Regions from separate parts of the Streptomyces sp. NPDC091376 genome, predicted to be linked through region 3. Evidence: riboswitches for the same ligand, from Rfam matches in the RefSeq annotation. Region 3 holds a riboswitch; each other region holds the start of a gene.
The links. Region 3 has a riboswitch for cyclic di-AMP ahead of ACIQMR_RS35630 (NlpC/P60 family protein). Riboswitches for the same ligand answer to the same signal wherever they lie in the genome.
Positions count from the first base shown of each region.

Region 1 (4,465 bases), on a different contig from region 3:
ACTTGGCGACGCGCTCGGAGCGGGCCGGGGCGCCGGTCTTGATCTGGCCGCAGTTGGTGGCGACGGCCAGGTCGGCGATGGTGACGTCCTCGGTCTCGCCGGAGCGGTGGGACATCATGCACTTGAAGCCGCTGCGCTGGGCCAGCTCGACGGCGTCCAGGGTCTCGGTCAGCGAACCGATCTGGTTGACCTTGACCAGGAGCGCGTTGGCGGCGCCGTCCTCGATGCCGCGGGCGAGGCGCTCCGGGTTGGTGACGAACAGGTCGTCGCCGACCAGCTGCACCTTGGAGCCGAGCTTGTCGGTGATGACCTTCCAGCCGGCCCAGTCGTCCTCGAACAGCGGGTCCTCGATGGAGACCAGCGGGTAGGCGGCGACGAGCTCCTCGTAGTACTCGGTCATCTCCGCGGCCGAGCGGGACTTGCCCTCGAACTCGTAGGAGCCGTCCTTGTAGAACTCGGAGGCGGCGACGTCGAGCGCGAGCGCGATGTCCCTGCCGGGCGCGTAGCCGGCCTGCTTGATGGCCTCGAGGATGAGGTCGAGGGCCTCGCGGTTGGAGCCGAGGTTCGGGGCGAAGCCGCCCTCGTCGCCGAGGCCGGTCGACAGGCCCTTCTCCTTCAGCACCTTCTTCAGGGTGTGGTAGACCTCGGTGCCCCAGCGCAGGGCCTCGGAGAAGGACTCCGCGCCGACGGGCGCGATCATGAACTCCTGGATGTCCACGTTGGAGTCGGCGTGCGAGCCGCCGTTCAGGATGTTCATCATCGGAACGGGCAGCAGGTGCGCGTTCGGGCCGCCGAGGTAGCGGAACAGCGGGAGGTCGGAGGCCTCGGACGCGGCGTGCGCGACGGCGAGGGAGACACCGAGGATGGCGTTGGCGCCGAGGGAGGACTTGTCCGGGGTGGCGTCCAGGTCGAACATCGCCTGGTCGATCAGGCGCTGCTCGGTGGCGTCGTACCCGACGAGCTCCGGGCCGATCTGCTCGATGACGGCGAGGACGGCCTTCTCGACACCCTTGCCCATGTAGCGGTTCTGGTCACCGTCGCGGAGCTCGAGGGCCTCGAACGCACCGGTGGACGCACCGGACGGAACGGCAGCACGGCCGGTGCTGCCGTCGTCGAGGCCGACCTCGACCTCGACCGTGGGGTTGCCTCGGGAGTCCAGGATTTCCCGGGCTACGACGACGTCGATGGACGGCACGAGCATCTCCTTCTGGGATGTGACGCTGAATGTGACGCATGCGGAGCAGGGTCAGTGCAGGGTCTCTTTGGCCTTGCGACAAGAGCCTAACCGCCCCACGCGCATCGGCCTGCCGCTGCCCGCCCCGTGGGACGAAAAAGGGGAACAAACAGACAGAAACCCCGGCCCGGCGCGTACGGGGGATGGCGCGCCGGGCCGGGGAGCCGGGGGGACGGGGGTGCGGACCCGTCAGCTCAGGTGGAGCTTCTGGCCGGGGTGAATGACGTTCGCGTCCTCGACGATGTCCTTGTTCAGCTCGAACAGCTTCTGCCAGCCGCCCTTGGCCTTCTCGGCCTCGGCGATCTTGCTGAGGGTGTCGCCGGCCTTGACCGTGTACTCGCCGTCGCCCTTCTTGACCGGGGCGGCGGGGCGCTCGGAGCGGGTGGTCGGGACCTCGGCGCGCTTCGGGGCGGGGGCCTTGGCCTTGGGCTCGGCGGCCTTCGGGGCGGCCGGGGCGGCACCGTTGTACGCGGCGTCGGACAGGCCCACGCCACAGTGCGGCCAGGCACCCTTGCCCTGGCCGTCGAGGACCTTCTCGGCTATCTCGATCTGCTGGGCCTTCGAGGCCTGGGCGGCGGTCTGGGCGTAGGCGGTGCCGCCGTACGCGGCCCAGGTGGAGGCCGAGAACTGCAGGCCGCCGTAGTAGCCGTTGCCGGTGTTGATCGACCAGTTGCCGCCGGACTCGCACTGGGCGACGGCGTCCCACTCGGAGGCGGTGGCGGCGGACGCCGTACCGGAGGCCATCAGCGGGGCGGCGATGGCCGCACCGGTGACACCGGCGAGCGTGGCGATACGAGTGGCCTTGGACGGGCGACGGTGCTTGCCCTTGCCGGAAAGCAGCATGGAACTTCTCCTCACCGACGCCTGCGAGGTGAGCTGTCGGGTTCGGGCCATGTGAGTTGCCCGGCCGCGCGAGGTTCGCGCGGCTCCACCCCAAGCCGGTTCCGCCCCAAAGGGCGGGCCCGGCACTTACCTTGGGTCCCCCGCTCCTGCCTTCGGCGCTTGCGCGACGACTGTTCCCGGCGGCCGCCGGCAGGATTCGGCGTGCGGTCGTCGGGGCCCGCATTGGCGAGCGGTTCAGACCGTAAACGCACTTCTCCCCGATGTTCAAAGTCGAACATCGGGGAGAAACCACACCTATTTGACGCGGAGGGATGTCCGTTTTCGCAGGTGAGAGGCGTGATGACCGGAGTTGGCCGACGAGACGCGCCAGTTGACACGAAGAGACTCATGTCTCACTTGCGCAGAACCGGACATAAGCGCCCGAACTACTCCTTCAACTGCCCCTGCCCCAGGCCCAGATCGAGGCTCTGGCCAGGCAGGATGAGATCGGCGTCGGAGCCGACGACTTCCTGGTTCGCCTCGTAGAGCGCGGGCCAGCCGCCGGGCACCTCGTTCACGTCGGCGATCGACCACAGGTTGTCGCCGGGACGGACGGTGTACTCATCTCCCGCGGCGGCGCCGTCTCGTGCCGATGCGTCATCTCGTGAGGCATGACGACCGGAATTACGGTCATTGCCCGAATTGCCCGTCTCGTCCTCATCGGCGGCGCCACCGCGATGCTTTCCGGAGCCCGTGTCCGCGGCTGCGTCCTCGCCGCCCGAGGCGTCCGCACTCTTGCCGGAGCCGGCCGGGGTGGAAGGCCCGTCCGAAGCGTCCGCGGGCTTCTCGGCCGTCGGCGAACCGTTCGAGGCGCCGGAACCGGACGGGGCGGGGGCGTCGGTGTCCGGCGCGGGCGTCGTGCCCGCCCCGTCACCGAAGGAGGGGCTCTTCGTGCCACCGTTCTGCGGCGTGGCGGAGGCGTCCCCGCCGGCCGGCTCGGTGCCGCCCCCCAGGAGGCCGGTGACGAGACCGGTGATCTCCCCGCAGCTCGGCCAGGCGGAGTCACCCTGGGCGGACAGCACCGCCTCGGCCACCGTGATCTGCTGGGCGCGGCTGGCGAGGTCGGCGCGCGGCGCGTAGGCCGTCCCGCCGTACGCCTCCCAGGTCTCCTGGGACATCTGCAGGCCGCCGTAGTAACCGTTGCCGAGGTCGGCGCTCCACACGCCGCCGCTCTCGCAGTCCGCGACGCGGTCCCAGGTGGCGGAGTCCGCGGCGGAGGCGGCGCCTGCGCCGAGCAGTGGGATGGCGATGGCCGATCCGGTCACCCCTGCCGCGACGATGAGAGCGGGGGCCTGACGAGGTCGGCGGTGTCGGCCGTTCCCGGAGCGCATGCGGTGTGCCTTCCGTGTGACAACAGAAAACCCACGGGTCCCACGAGTCTGTTGATTCGGCAAGGACCCCGAGTCGGGGTGAACGTAGCCCCACTCGAACGTCAGTCACAAGTCGGTGCAGCGGAGATCACGTGAAAGTCACAATCCTGACGACTCGTCAGCTCTTGATGGCGGTGAACTCAACGGGCAGAGTGCGCAATCCACGCATGATGAGCCCCCCACGCCACCGCAAATCGGAAGGATCCACCGCAAGCCGCAAGTCGGGCAACCTGGTGAGCAGGGTCGCGAGCGCGGTCTGCCCTTCGAGCCGCGCGAGCGGCGCGCCCAGGCAGTAGTGGATGCCGTGCCCGTACCCGAGGTGCTGGTTGTCCCGGCGGGCCAGGTCGAGGGTGTCGGGGTCCGGGAAGCGCTCGGGGTCGCGGTCGGCGGCGGCGAGCACGACGAGGACCGGATCGCCGGCGCCGATGTCCTGCCCGCCGAGCGTGAGCGGCTCGGTCGCGAACCGCCACGTGGCGAGCTCCACGGGCCCGTCGTAGCGCAGCAGCTCCTCGACCCCGGTTTCGAGCAGCCCGGTGTCGCCCGCGGCCAGGGACGACTGGAGACGGGCGCGCTGGTCCGGATCGCGCAGCAGGGCGTAGGTGCCGTTGCCGATCAGGTTGACGGTGGTCTCGAAGCCGGCGAAGAGGAGGATGAAGGCCATCGCGGCGGCCTCGTTCTCCGTGAGGTGCTCGCCGTGGTCGCTCGCCCGGATGAGCCCGGAAATCAGGTCGTCACCGGGGTCCTCCCGCTTACGGTGGATCAGCTCGGCGAGATAGCCGCGCATCTTCTTCACCGACCGCGCCACCCCGCCGCGCGGACCGCCCCCGTGACGGATCATCATCCCGGCCCAGTCACGGAAGTCGTCCTGGTCCTCGGCGGGGACGCCGAGCATGTCGCAGATGGCGTAGATGGGGAGCGGGAACGCGAACTCATGGATGAGGTCCGCGCTGCCCCGCTCGGCGAAGCCGTCGATGAGACG
Region 1 is NZ_JBIVUF010000009.1:111,174-115,638, forward strand. Features, by position in the region: gene eno (phosphopyruvate hydratase) at 1-1,201, opposite strand, end outside; gene ACIQMR_RS20865 (transglycosylase family protein) at 1,424-2,077, opposite strand; cyclic di-AMP (ydaO/yuaA leader) riboswitch at 2,081-2,245, opposite strand; gene ACIQMR_RS20870 (transglycosylase family protein) at 2,503-3,447, opposite strand; gene ACIQMR_RS20875 (cytochrome P450) at 3,605-4,465, opposite strand, start outside.
Region 1: it holds a riboswitch for cyclic di-AMP, as region 3 does, so the genes downstream of both, ACIQMR_RS20865 (transglycosylase family protein) here and ACIQMR_RS35630 (NlpC/P60 family protein) in region 3, are expected to answer to the same signal.

Region 2 (4,465 bases), on a different contig from region 3:
GAGGAGGAGGTCCCGGCCCGCGCGCTGATGGCCGCCTACCGGCTGCCCCACGACGGCAGCCGCGAATGCGACGCGGCCGACCTGGCGCTGACCGTCCTCGGCGGCGGCGAGTCGTCCCGGCTGCACAACCGTCTGGTGCGTCACGACCGTACGGCCGTCGCCGCGGGCTTCGGACTGCTGCGCCTGGCCGGCGCGCCCTCGCTCGGCTGGCTGGACGTGAAGACGTCCGCCGGCGTCGAGGTGCCGGACATCGAGGCCGCCGTCGACGACGAGCTGGCCCGGTTCGCCGCCGAGGGCCCCACGGCCGAGGAGATGGAGCGCGCGCAGGCCCAGCTGGAGCGCGAATGGCTGGACCGGCTCGGCACGGTCGCGGGCCGCGCCGACGAACTGTGCCGGTACGCCGTGCTGTTCGGCGACCCCCAGCTGGCGCTCAGCGCCGTCCGGCGGGTGCTCGACATCACCGCCGAGGAGGTGCAGGCCGTCGCCCAGGCCCGGCTGCGCCCGGACAACAGGGCGGTGCTGGTCTATGAGCCCGTCGCGGCCGAGGACGCCGAGGACAACGACGACGCAGAGGGGGCGGACCAGTGACCGACGCTGCCGTGACCATGGACTTCCATCCGCAGCCGCAGGCCGGCGAGGCCAAGCCGTGGGCCTTCCCCGCCCCCGAGCGTGGAACGCTCGACAACGGGCTGACCGTGCTGCGCTGCCACCGCCCCGGCCAGCAGGTCGTGGCCGTCGAGATCTTCCTCGACGCCCCGCTGGACGCCGAGCCCGAGGGCCTGGACGGCGTCGCCACGATCATGGCGCGGGCGCTGTCCGAGGGCACCGACAAGCACACGGCGGAGGAGTTCGCGGCCGAGCTGGAGCGCTGCGGCGCCACGCTCGACGCGCACGCCGACCACCCGGGCGTCCGCATCTCCCTGGAGGTGCCGGTCTCCCGGCTCACGAAGGCCCTCGGGCTGCTCGCCGAGGCGCTGCGGGCCCCGCTGTTCGCCGACAGCGAGGTCGAGCGGCTCGTACGGAACCGGCTGGACGAGATTCCGCACGAGACGGCCAATCCGGCCCGCCGCGCGGCCAAGGAGCTCTCCAGGCAGCTGTTTCCCGCCTCCTCCCGGATGTCCCGGCCCCGCCAGGGCTCGGAGGAGACCGTGGAGCGCATCGACTCCGGCGCCGTACGGGCCTTCTACGAGGCGCACGTCCGGCCCGCCACGGCCACCACCGTGATCGTCGGCGACCTCGCGGGTGTCGATGTGGACGCCGTGCTGGCCGACACGCTCGGCGGCTGGACCGGTGACACGGCCGAGAGCCGTCCGATGCCGCCGATCACCGCCGACGACAGGGGCCGGGTCGTCATCGTCGACCGCCCCGGCGCGGTCCAGACGCAGCTGCTGATCGGCCGGATCGGCCCCGACCGGCACGACCGGGTCTGGGCGGCCCAGGTCCTCGGCACGTACTGCCTCGGCGGCACGCTCACCTCCCGCCTGGACCGCGTCCTGCGCGAGGAGAAGGGCTACACGTACGGTGTGCGGGCCTTCGGGCAGGTGCTGCGCTCCGCCGCGCCCTCGTCCCCGGGCGGGGCCACCGGTGCGTCGATGCTCGCGATCAGCGGCTCGGTCGACACCCCGAACACCGGCCCCGCGCTCGACGACCTCTGGAAGGTGCTGCGCACCCTCGCCGCGGAGGGGCTGACCGACGCGGAGCGCGATGTGGCCGTGCAGAACCTGGTGGGTGTGGCCCCGCTGAAGTACGAGACGGCGGCGTCCGTGGCGGGCACGCTGGCCGACCAGGTCGAGCAGCACCTCCCGGACGACTTCCAGGCCCAGATGTACGCGCGGCTGGCCGAGACCGGCACGGTCGAGGCGACCGCCGCGGCCGTCAACGCCTTCCCGGTGGACCGGCTCGTCACCGTCCTCGTCGGGGACGCCGCCCTGATCGAGGAGCCCGTCCGGGCCCTCGGCATCGGTGAAGTGACCGTTGTCACTGGCTGATTGACCGTTCCGGACGCCGACCGGACGTCCACCGGAGCCCCGTCCGGCGTCCGGCCGGTCGCCCGGCAGGACATCCCCCGGACCCCGGGCGGACCGCAGAAGGCCCCGTTGGCCCCGCCAACGGGGCCTTCCCGTATGTCCGTTTTATTGGGGAGGCGATGTGTCTGCCCTGTGGCGTGCACTACAAATGCCGGTGTCTGTTTGGTGATTGCGCGAAGATCGGCTTAGCGTCTTCTGCGCTGTCCGCCAGTCGTACGCGCCGCACCCGCGGCATCGGACAGCCATCGCCGAGTCCCCGTCGGGCGTGAGCCTGGGGAGCCGGGGACCCACATGTCCCCCTGGGGTGAATCGGACGCCTTCGCACCCGTGCGGAGGGGCCCGTAGGAGACCTTCCTGCTCCGAACCCGTCAGCTAACCCGGTAGGCGAGAAGGAAGGAAAGGATCAGCCACTACATGGCGTTCACCCGTGCCACCGGGAAGCATCGTGGTCCGAGCCGCCTGTCGCGCAGGAGCGCGGGCGTCGCGTCCGTCGCCGCCATCGCGACCACCGGCGTCATCGGCACCCTCGCCTCCCCGGCGCTCGCCGCCGAGGCGGACATCCGCCCCGCGGAGGACACCGGCCTGACCCAGGCCATCGTCGCCAGTGACTCGCTCGCCGACCAGATCGGCGCCCAGGCCGACGCCCAGCAGCAGGAGGCCGCCCTGGCCGCCGAGCAGGCGCGGGCCGAGGCCGAGGCCAAGCGCAAGGCGGAGGTCCGCGTCAAGGAGGCCCGTGAGGCCCGTGAGCGCGCCGCCCGCGAGGCCGAGCGCAAGCGCCTGCTGACCTACACGCTCCCGGTCGCCGGCTCCTACGTCAGCACCAGCTACCACGCCGGCGGCGGACAGTGGTCCTCCGGCAGCCACACCGGGATCGACTTCCACGCCGCCTCCGGCACCAAGGTCGTCGCCGTCGGCATGGGCACGGTCGTCGAGGCCGGCTGGGGCGGCGCGTACGGCAACAACGTCGTCATCCGGATGCACGACGGCACGTACACCCAGTACGGTCACCTCTCCTCGATCGGCGTCTCGGTCGGGCAGAGCGTCACCCCGGGTCAGCAGATCGGCCGCTCCGGGTCGACCGGCAACTCGTCCGGCCCGCACCTTCACTTCGAGGCGAGGACCGGCGCCGACTACGGCTCGGACATCGACCCGATCGCCTATCTGCGTGCGCACGGCGTCGCGGTCTGACCCTCCCGCTTCCGTCAAGGCCCCGGTTCGGTTCCTCCCGAGCCGGGGTCTTCGGCGTATTCCGGCCAAAAGATATCCGCGGATTCCTCGGGGCCTTCGGAAAATCGCGCCACCTGGAATAGAGTCGCCGAACAGGCGTCGCTCGACTGGGTTTCGCGGCGATTAAAGCGGAGGTTCGGTATGCGCATTCCTGCCCGCTCGGTGTGCACGGCGATCCGCGACGACATCGTCTCCGGCGCCTTCGAGCGCGGCAGCCGGCTCACCGAGGAGCAGTTGGCGCGCCGCTACGGCGTCTCGCGCGTCCCGGTCCGCGAGGCACTGCGCACCCTGGAGTCGGAGGGCTTCGTCGTCACTCGCCGGCACGCCGGCGCGTGTGTCGCCGAGCCCACCGAGCAGGAGGCCGCCGATCTGCTGGAGATCAGGCTGCTGCTGGAGCCGCTCGGCGCCGCGCGGGCCGCCCAGCGGCGCTCGGAGGCCCATCTCAAGGTGCTGCGCGGCCTGGTCAGACTCGGCCAGGACCGGGCGCGGCGGGGGCAGGGCGACGATCTGCGCTCGCTCGGCGCATGGTTCCACGAGACACTCGCGCAGGCCTGCGGAAGCCCGGGGCTCACCGCCCTGCTCACGCAGCTCCGGCACAAGATCGCCTGGATGTACGCGGTCGAGCCGCCCGCCCGGCCGGTGGAGGCCTGGGCCGAGCACGGCGCGATCGTCGACGCGGTGGCGCGCGGCGACGCGGAGCGGGCGCGGGCCCTCACCGCCCTGCACGCCGAACGGACGACCGGTGCGCACCGGCTGCGGATTCCCGCCGGTGTGAGGTCCTCGCAACATTCCGTAAACACGGCGGGCGGCCGCCTTTAACAACGACGCCGTATACGAAGAGCGAGAGGAATTCCAGGGGCCGGTTTCGTGCTGCCCCCGAAAAGGGGCGCCTAGGCACGCGTACAAACAGCGGAGCCGCGGCACCCGGAATTTCGGGTGCCGCGGCTCCGTCGTGAATTCAGTGGGCTCAGACGGTCTCGGGAAGTTCCTCGAGACCCTCGGCCACGAGCTTCGCCAGACGGTCGAGGGCGGCGTCCGCACCATCGGCGTCCGAAGCGAGCACGATCTCCTCGCCACCCTGGGCGCCCAGGCCGAGCACCGCGAGCATGGAGGCGGCGTTGACCGGGGTGCCGTCGGCCTTGGCGATCGTCACGGGAACGCCGGAGGCCGTGGCGGCACGAACGAAGATGGACGCGGGGCGGGCGTGCAGG
Region 2 is NZ_JBIVUF010000015.1:104,489-108,953, reverse strand. Features, by position in the region: gene ACIQMR_RS28325 (M16 family metallopeptidase) at 1-588, shown strand, start outside; gene ACIQMR_RS28320 (M16 family metallopeptidase) at 606-1,988, shown strand; cyclic di-AMP (ydaO/yuaA leader) riboswitch at 2,264-2,429, shown strand; gene ACIQMR_RS28315 (M23 family metallopeptidase) at 2,442-3,215, shown strand; gene ACIQMR_RS28310 (GntR family transcriptional regulator) at 3,396-4,073, shown strand; gene ACIQMR_RS28305 (HPr family phosphocarrier protein) at 4,222-4,465, opposite strand, start outside.
Region 2: it holds a riboswitch for cyclic di-AMP, as region 3 does, so the genes downstream of both, ACIQMR_RS28315 (M23 family metallopeptidase) here and ACIQMR_RS35630 (NlpC/P60 family protein) in region 3, are expected to answer to the same signal.

Region 3 (4,465 bases):
CTTCCGTATCGTCGAACGGTGGCGGGCCAGTTCGGCCCGCCGCTCCTCCAGTTCGGCCAGCCGCTGGCCCGCCTCCCTGCGCACCTGGGAGATCTCCCGCATCTGCCGTTGTACGCCGGCGATCGCCGCGGCCTGCCGTTCCCCGACGCGCTCGGTCAGCTCAGCGCCCGCCAGATACCGCACGGGGTCGGAGGCGAGCGCGAGCTGCACGGCAGGATCGAGGCCGCGCGACCGGTACTGCGCGGTGGCGAAGGAACCGAGGGCGTTGCGCGAGGCGTTGAGGCGCTGGGTGCGCCGCGCCGCCTCGTCGCGGAGCGCGTTGGCCGCCGTCCGCGCCGCGTCGGCCTTCTCCTTGGCCCCGTTGTACTTCTCGGTCGCGGCCTCCGCCTCCTCGTAGAGCCGGTCCGCCTTGGCCTTCACCTCGTCCGGGGTGAGCAGGGGCTCGGCGTGCCCGGAGCCCTCGAAGGCGGTGGCGGCCGTCGCGCCGGCGAGCGCGAGGGTGGCGGAGAAGCGGGCGGCTGAGCCGGGAAGCGTGCGCTGCCTCGGTTTGCGGTGCGCTGCCACGAGGGCCAGTCCTTCCGTCGGAGTCCGCCGGTGCGGGTACCGGCGGCGGACCGCACAGGGGGAGCGGTCCACCGCCGGGTCTTTCGGCGGGGGCGACCGACTGCCGCCCGGGTACGGGACGGTGGATGGGAGCCGGTCACCTGGTGGAGGACGCTAGACCGCCGGGTTACGGCGAAGTGGCGCCATGACCGTTATTGGCGCCAGAAGGACCGCCGGGGTTCGCTTTGGGACCGTACGGCTAGGCTCCGGTGCCATGGACGTACTCATCAATGTCTTCGTCGCCCTGCACATCATCGGTATCGCGTCGCTGCTCGGCGGCTTTCTGACCCAGATGAAGGCCATGGGCGAGGGGACGGCGCGCTTCACTCCCGCGATGCTGCACGGCGCGCTGACCATGCTGGTGACGGGCGTGGCGCTGGTGGGACTCAACCAGGCGGACGACCAGCCGGTGAACAACCTCAAGATCGGTATCAAGCTGGCCGTGCTCGTCGTCATCCTCGCGCTCGTCTACGTGAAGCGGGACGAGGAGAAGGTGGACAAGGGCATGTTCGCGGCAGTGGGCGGTCTGACACTGGCGAACATCTTCATCGCGACGCTGTGGACGTGAGCGCGAGGCCGTGAACATGAGGCCGTGAACATGAGGCCGAGGTCGTGGACATGAGCCTGTGACATGAGGCCGAGTACGTGAGGCTGAGTACGTGAGGTTGCGGCCGTGATGCGGCGAGGGGTCCGGGGACTGCCCCGGACCCCTCGCCGCGTCTGTGTCTCCCGGCTACGCGGGGCGGACGCTCCCGTAGATCGGCATGTAGTAGATCGACTCCTCGCGGACGTTCGCTCCCGGCTTCGGGGCGTGGATCATCTTGCCGTCGCCGATGTAGATGCCGACGTGGCTGATGTCGTCGTAGAAGAAGACCAGGTCCCCGGGGAGCAGGTCCGCCGTCGCCACGCTCTGTCCGGCCTTCACCTGGTCCCAGGTGGTGCGGGGCAGGTCGACGCCCGCGGCCTTCCAGGCGGCCTGGGTGAGCCCGGAGCAGTCGAAGGAGCTCGGGCCGGTCGCGCCCCAGACGTACGGCTTGCCGATCTGGGCGCGGGCGAAGGACAGGACCTTCTCGGCCTTGGCGGCGTACGTGCCGCCGGCGGTGCCGGTGCCGGACCCCGTGTCCGTACCCGTACCCGTACCCGTGCCGGAGCCCGCCTGCTCCTGCTGTTCGCGCTCCTGGCGCTGCCGCTCGGCCTCGGCCTCCGCTTCCGCCTTGGCCCTCGCCTCGGCCTTGCGGCGGGCCTCCTCCTCGCGCTTGCGCTCCAGCTCCGCGAGCCGCGCCTTCTCCTCGGCGGTCAGCTGCGACAGCAGTTCACGCGCCTCGGCGAGCTTCGTCTGGACGGTCTGCTTGCTGGTGCGCAGCGACTGCTGCGAGGCCGTCAGCGACTCCAGGCTCTTGGTGGCCTGCGCCCGTTGCTTCGCCGCCGCGGCCTGTTCGGCCTCGAACTCGGTGATGGTGCTGCGCTGCTGCTCGGTCAGCCGGTCCATGAGCTGTGACTGCTCGAAGTAGGCCTGCGGGCTGTCGGCGAAGAGCAGCGCGGCGGTCGGGGTGACCGCGCCGGTGCGGTACTGCGCGGCCGCGTAGCTGCCGAGGGCGCGGCGGGACTCGTTGAGGGAGTCCGTGCGCTTGGCGACGTCGTCGAGGACACGGTCCACCGTGCGGCGCTGCTTCTCAGTGGCTTCCTTGGCCCTGTTGTACTCCTGGGTCGCGGAACCCGCCTGCCGGTAGAGGTCGTCGACCTTCTTCTGGACCTCGTCGATGCTGGGCCGCGGGTCGGCTGTCGCGCTCTGTGCCGAGAGGAGCGAGACGCTCGCTATGGCGGCCGTCGTCAACCCGACGGCGGGGGAGTTGGTGCGGGTACGGCTGCGCGGCTTGCGGTGCGACGCCAAGGCCGGCATCTCCTTCCGTGGACCGCCTACCGGGTTAGCTGTCGGGTTCGGACGGAACGGAAGGCTGTCCTACGGGCCGTGGGAAACGCGGCCCGATTCACCCCAGTTGTGCACAAATGGTGGGTCCCCGGTTCCGAACTCCCGCGAGGGAATGACGGATTCGGCGTGGCGACCCGGTTGGCGTGGTTCGCCGATGGGGGTACGGGCTGCCTGGGCGAGCACGCTAGCCAAAGTGTGGTGCTGCTGTGAAGGCGGATGTTCGATATGCCCGATACATTTTCGTGACCTTAGCGCTGTGTGCTCCGATGTGACCGTGTGTGTTCGTGGCGAGTGTGGTGAAGGCGGCGGCGGGCTGTCAGTGGAGCGGCCTAGACTCGTAAAGCGATGAGCAGCCTCTTTGACGACAGCTTCCTGGCGGACCTCCAGCGCACCTCGGCCTCGGAGGGCCCCCCGCCCCCCGAGCACGACGAGCACGCGCCCCACGAGGAGGTCCCGCACGACCTCTTCGAGGGCACGTTCGACGTGCCTCCGTCCGGGGGCGCGTACTACAGAGACGGCGCCCCGCGCCCCGTCGTGGACCCGGCCGCGCTGCTCGAAGGGCTGAACGAGCAGCAGCGCGCCGCCGTCGTGCACACGGGCTCGCCGCTGCTCATCGTGGCCGGCGCGGGCTCCGGCAAGACCCGAGTGCTGACCCACCGGATCGCCCATCTGCTGGCGACCCGCAATGTCCACCCCGGCCAGATCCTGGCGATCACGTTCACGAACAAGGCCGCGGGCGAGATGAAGGAGCGCGTCGAGCATCTCGTCGGCCCGCGCGCCAACGCCATGTGGGTCTCCACCTTCCACAGCGCTTGCGTGCGCATCCTGCGCCGCGAGAGCAAGAAGCTCGGCTTCACCTCGTCGTTCTCGATCTACGACGCCGCCGACTCCAAGCGGCTCATGGCCCTGGTCTGCCGTGATCTCGACCTGGACCCGAAGAAGTTTCCGCCGAAGTCCTTCAACGCCAAGGTCTCGAACCTGAAGAACGAGCTGATCGACGAGGAGACCTTCGCCGACCAGGCAGCCGACGGGTTTGAGAAGTCGCTCGCGGAGGCCTACCGGATGTACCAGTCGCGGCTGCGCGAGGCCAACGCGCTGGACTTCGACGACATCATCATGACCACGGTCCATCTGCTCCAGGCGTTCCCGGACGTCGCCGAGCACTACCGGCGTCGCTTCCGCCACGTCCTGGTCGACGAGTACCAGGACACCAACCACGCCCAGTACACGCTGGTGCGCGAGCTGGTGGGGGAGGGGTATGAGGACCTGGCCCCGGCCGAGCTGTGCGTCGTCGGCGACGCCGACCAGTCGATCTACGCATTCCGTGGTGCCACGATCCGCAACATCCTCCAGTTCGAGGAGGACTACCCGGACGCGACCACGATCCTGCTCGAGCAGAACTACCGCTCGACCCAGACCATCCTCTCCGCCGCCAACGCCGTCATCGAGCGCAACGAGAGCCGTCGCCCCAAGAACCTGTGGACGAATGCCGGTGCCGGAGCGCAGATCGCCGGCTATGTCGCGGACACCGAGCACGACGAGGCGCAGTTCGTCGCCGACGAGATCGACCGGCTGACGGACGCGGGCGAGGCCAAGGCAGGCGATGTCGCCGTCTTCTACCGGACGAACGCCCAGTCCCGTGTCTTCGAAGAGATCTTCATCCGCGTCGGCCTGCCCTACAAGGTCGTCGGCGGTGTGCGCTTCTACGAGCGCAAGGAGGTCCGGGACGTCCTGGCGTATCTGCGGGTCCTCGCCAACCCCGAGGACAACGTCCCGCTGCGCCGCATCCTCAACGTCCCGAAGCGCGGCATCGGCGATCGCGCGGAGGCGATGATCGACGCGCTGGCGCTGAGGGAGAAGATCACGTTCCCGCAGGCGCTGCGCCGCGTGGACGAGGCGTACGGCATGGCGGCCCGTTCGGCCAACGCCGTG
Region 3 is NZ_JBIVUF010000029.1:20,332-24,796, forward strand. Features, by position in the region: gene ACIQMR_RS35620 (NlpC/P60 family protein) at 1-564, opposite strand, end outside; gene ACIQMR_RS35625 (hypothetical protein) at 818-1,171, shown strand; gene ACIQMR_RS35630 (NlpC/P60 family protein) at 1,337-2,503, opposite strand; cyclic di-AMP (ydaO/yuaA leader) riboswitch at 2,502-2,670, opposite strand; gene pcrA (DNA helicase PcrA) at 2,879-4,465, shown strand, end outside.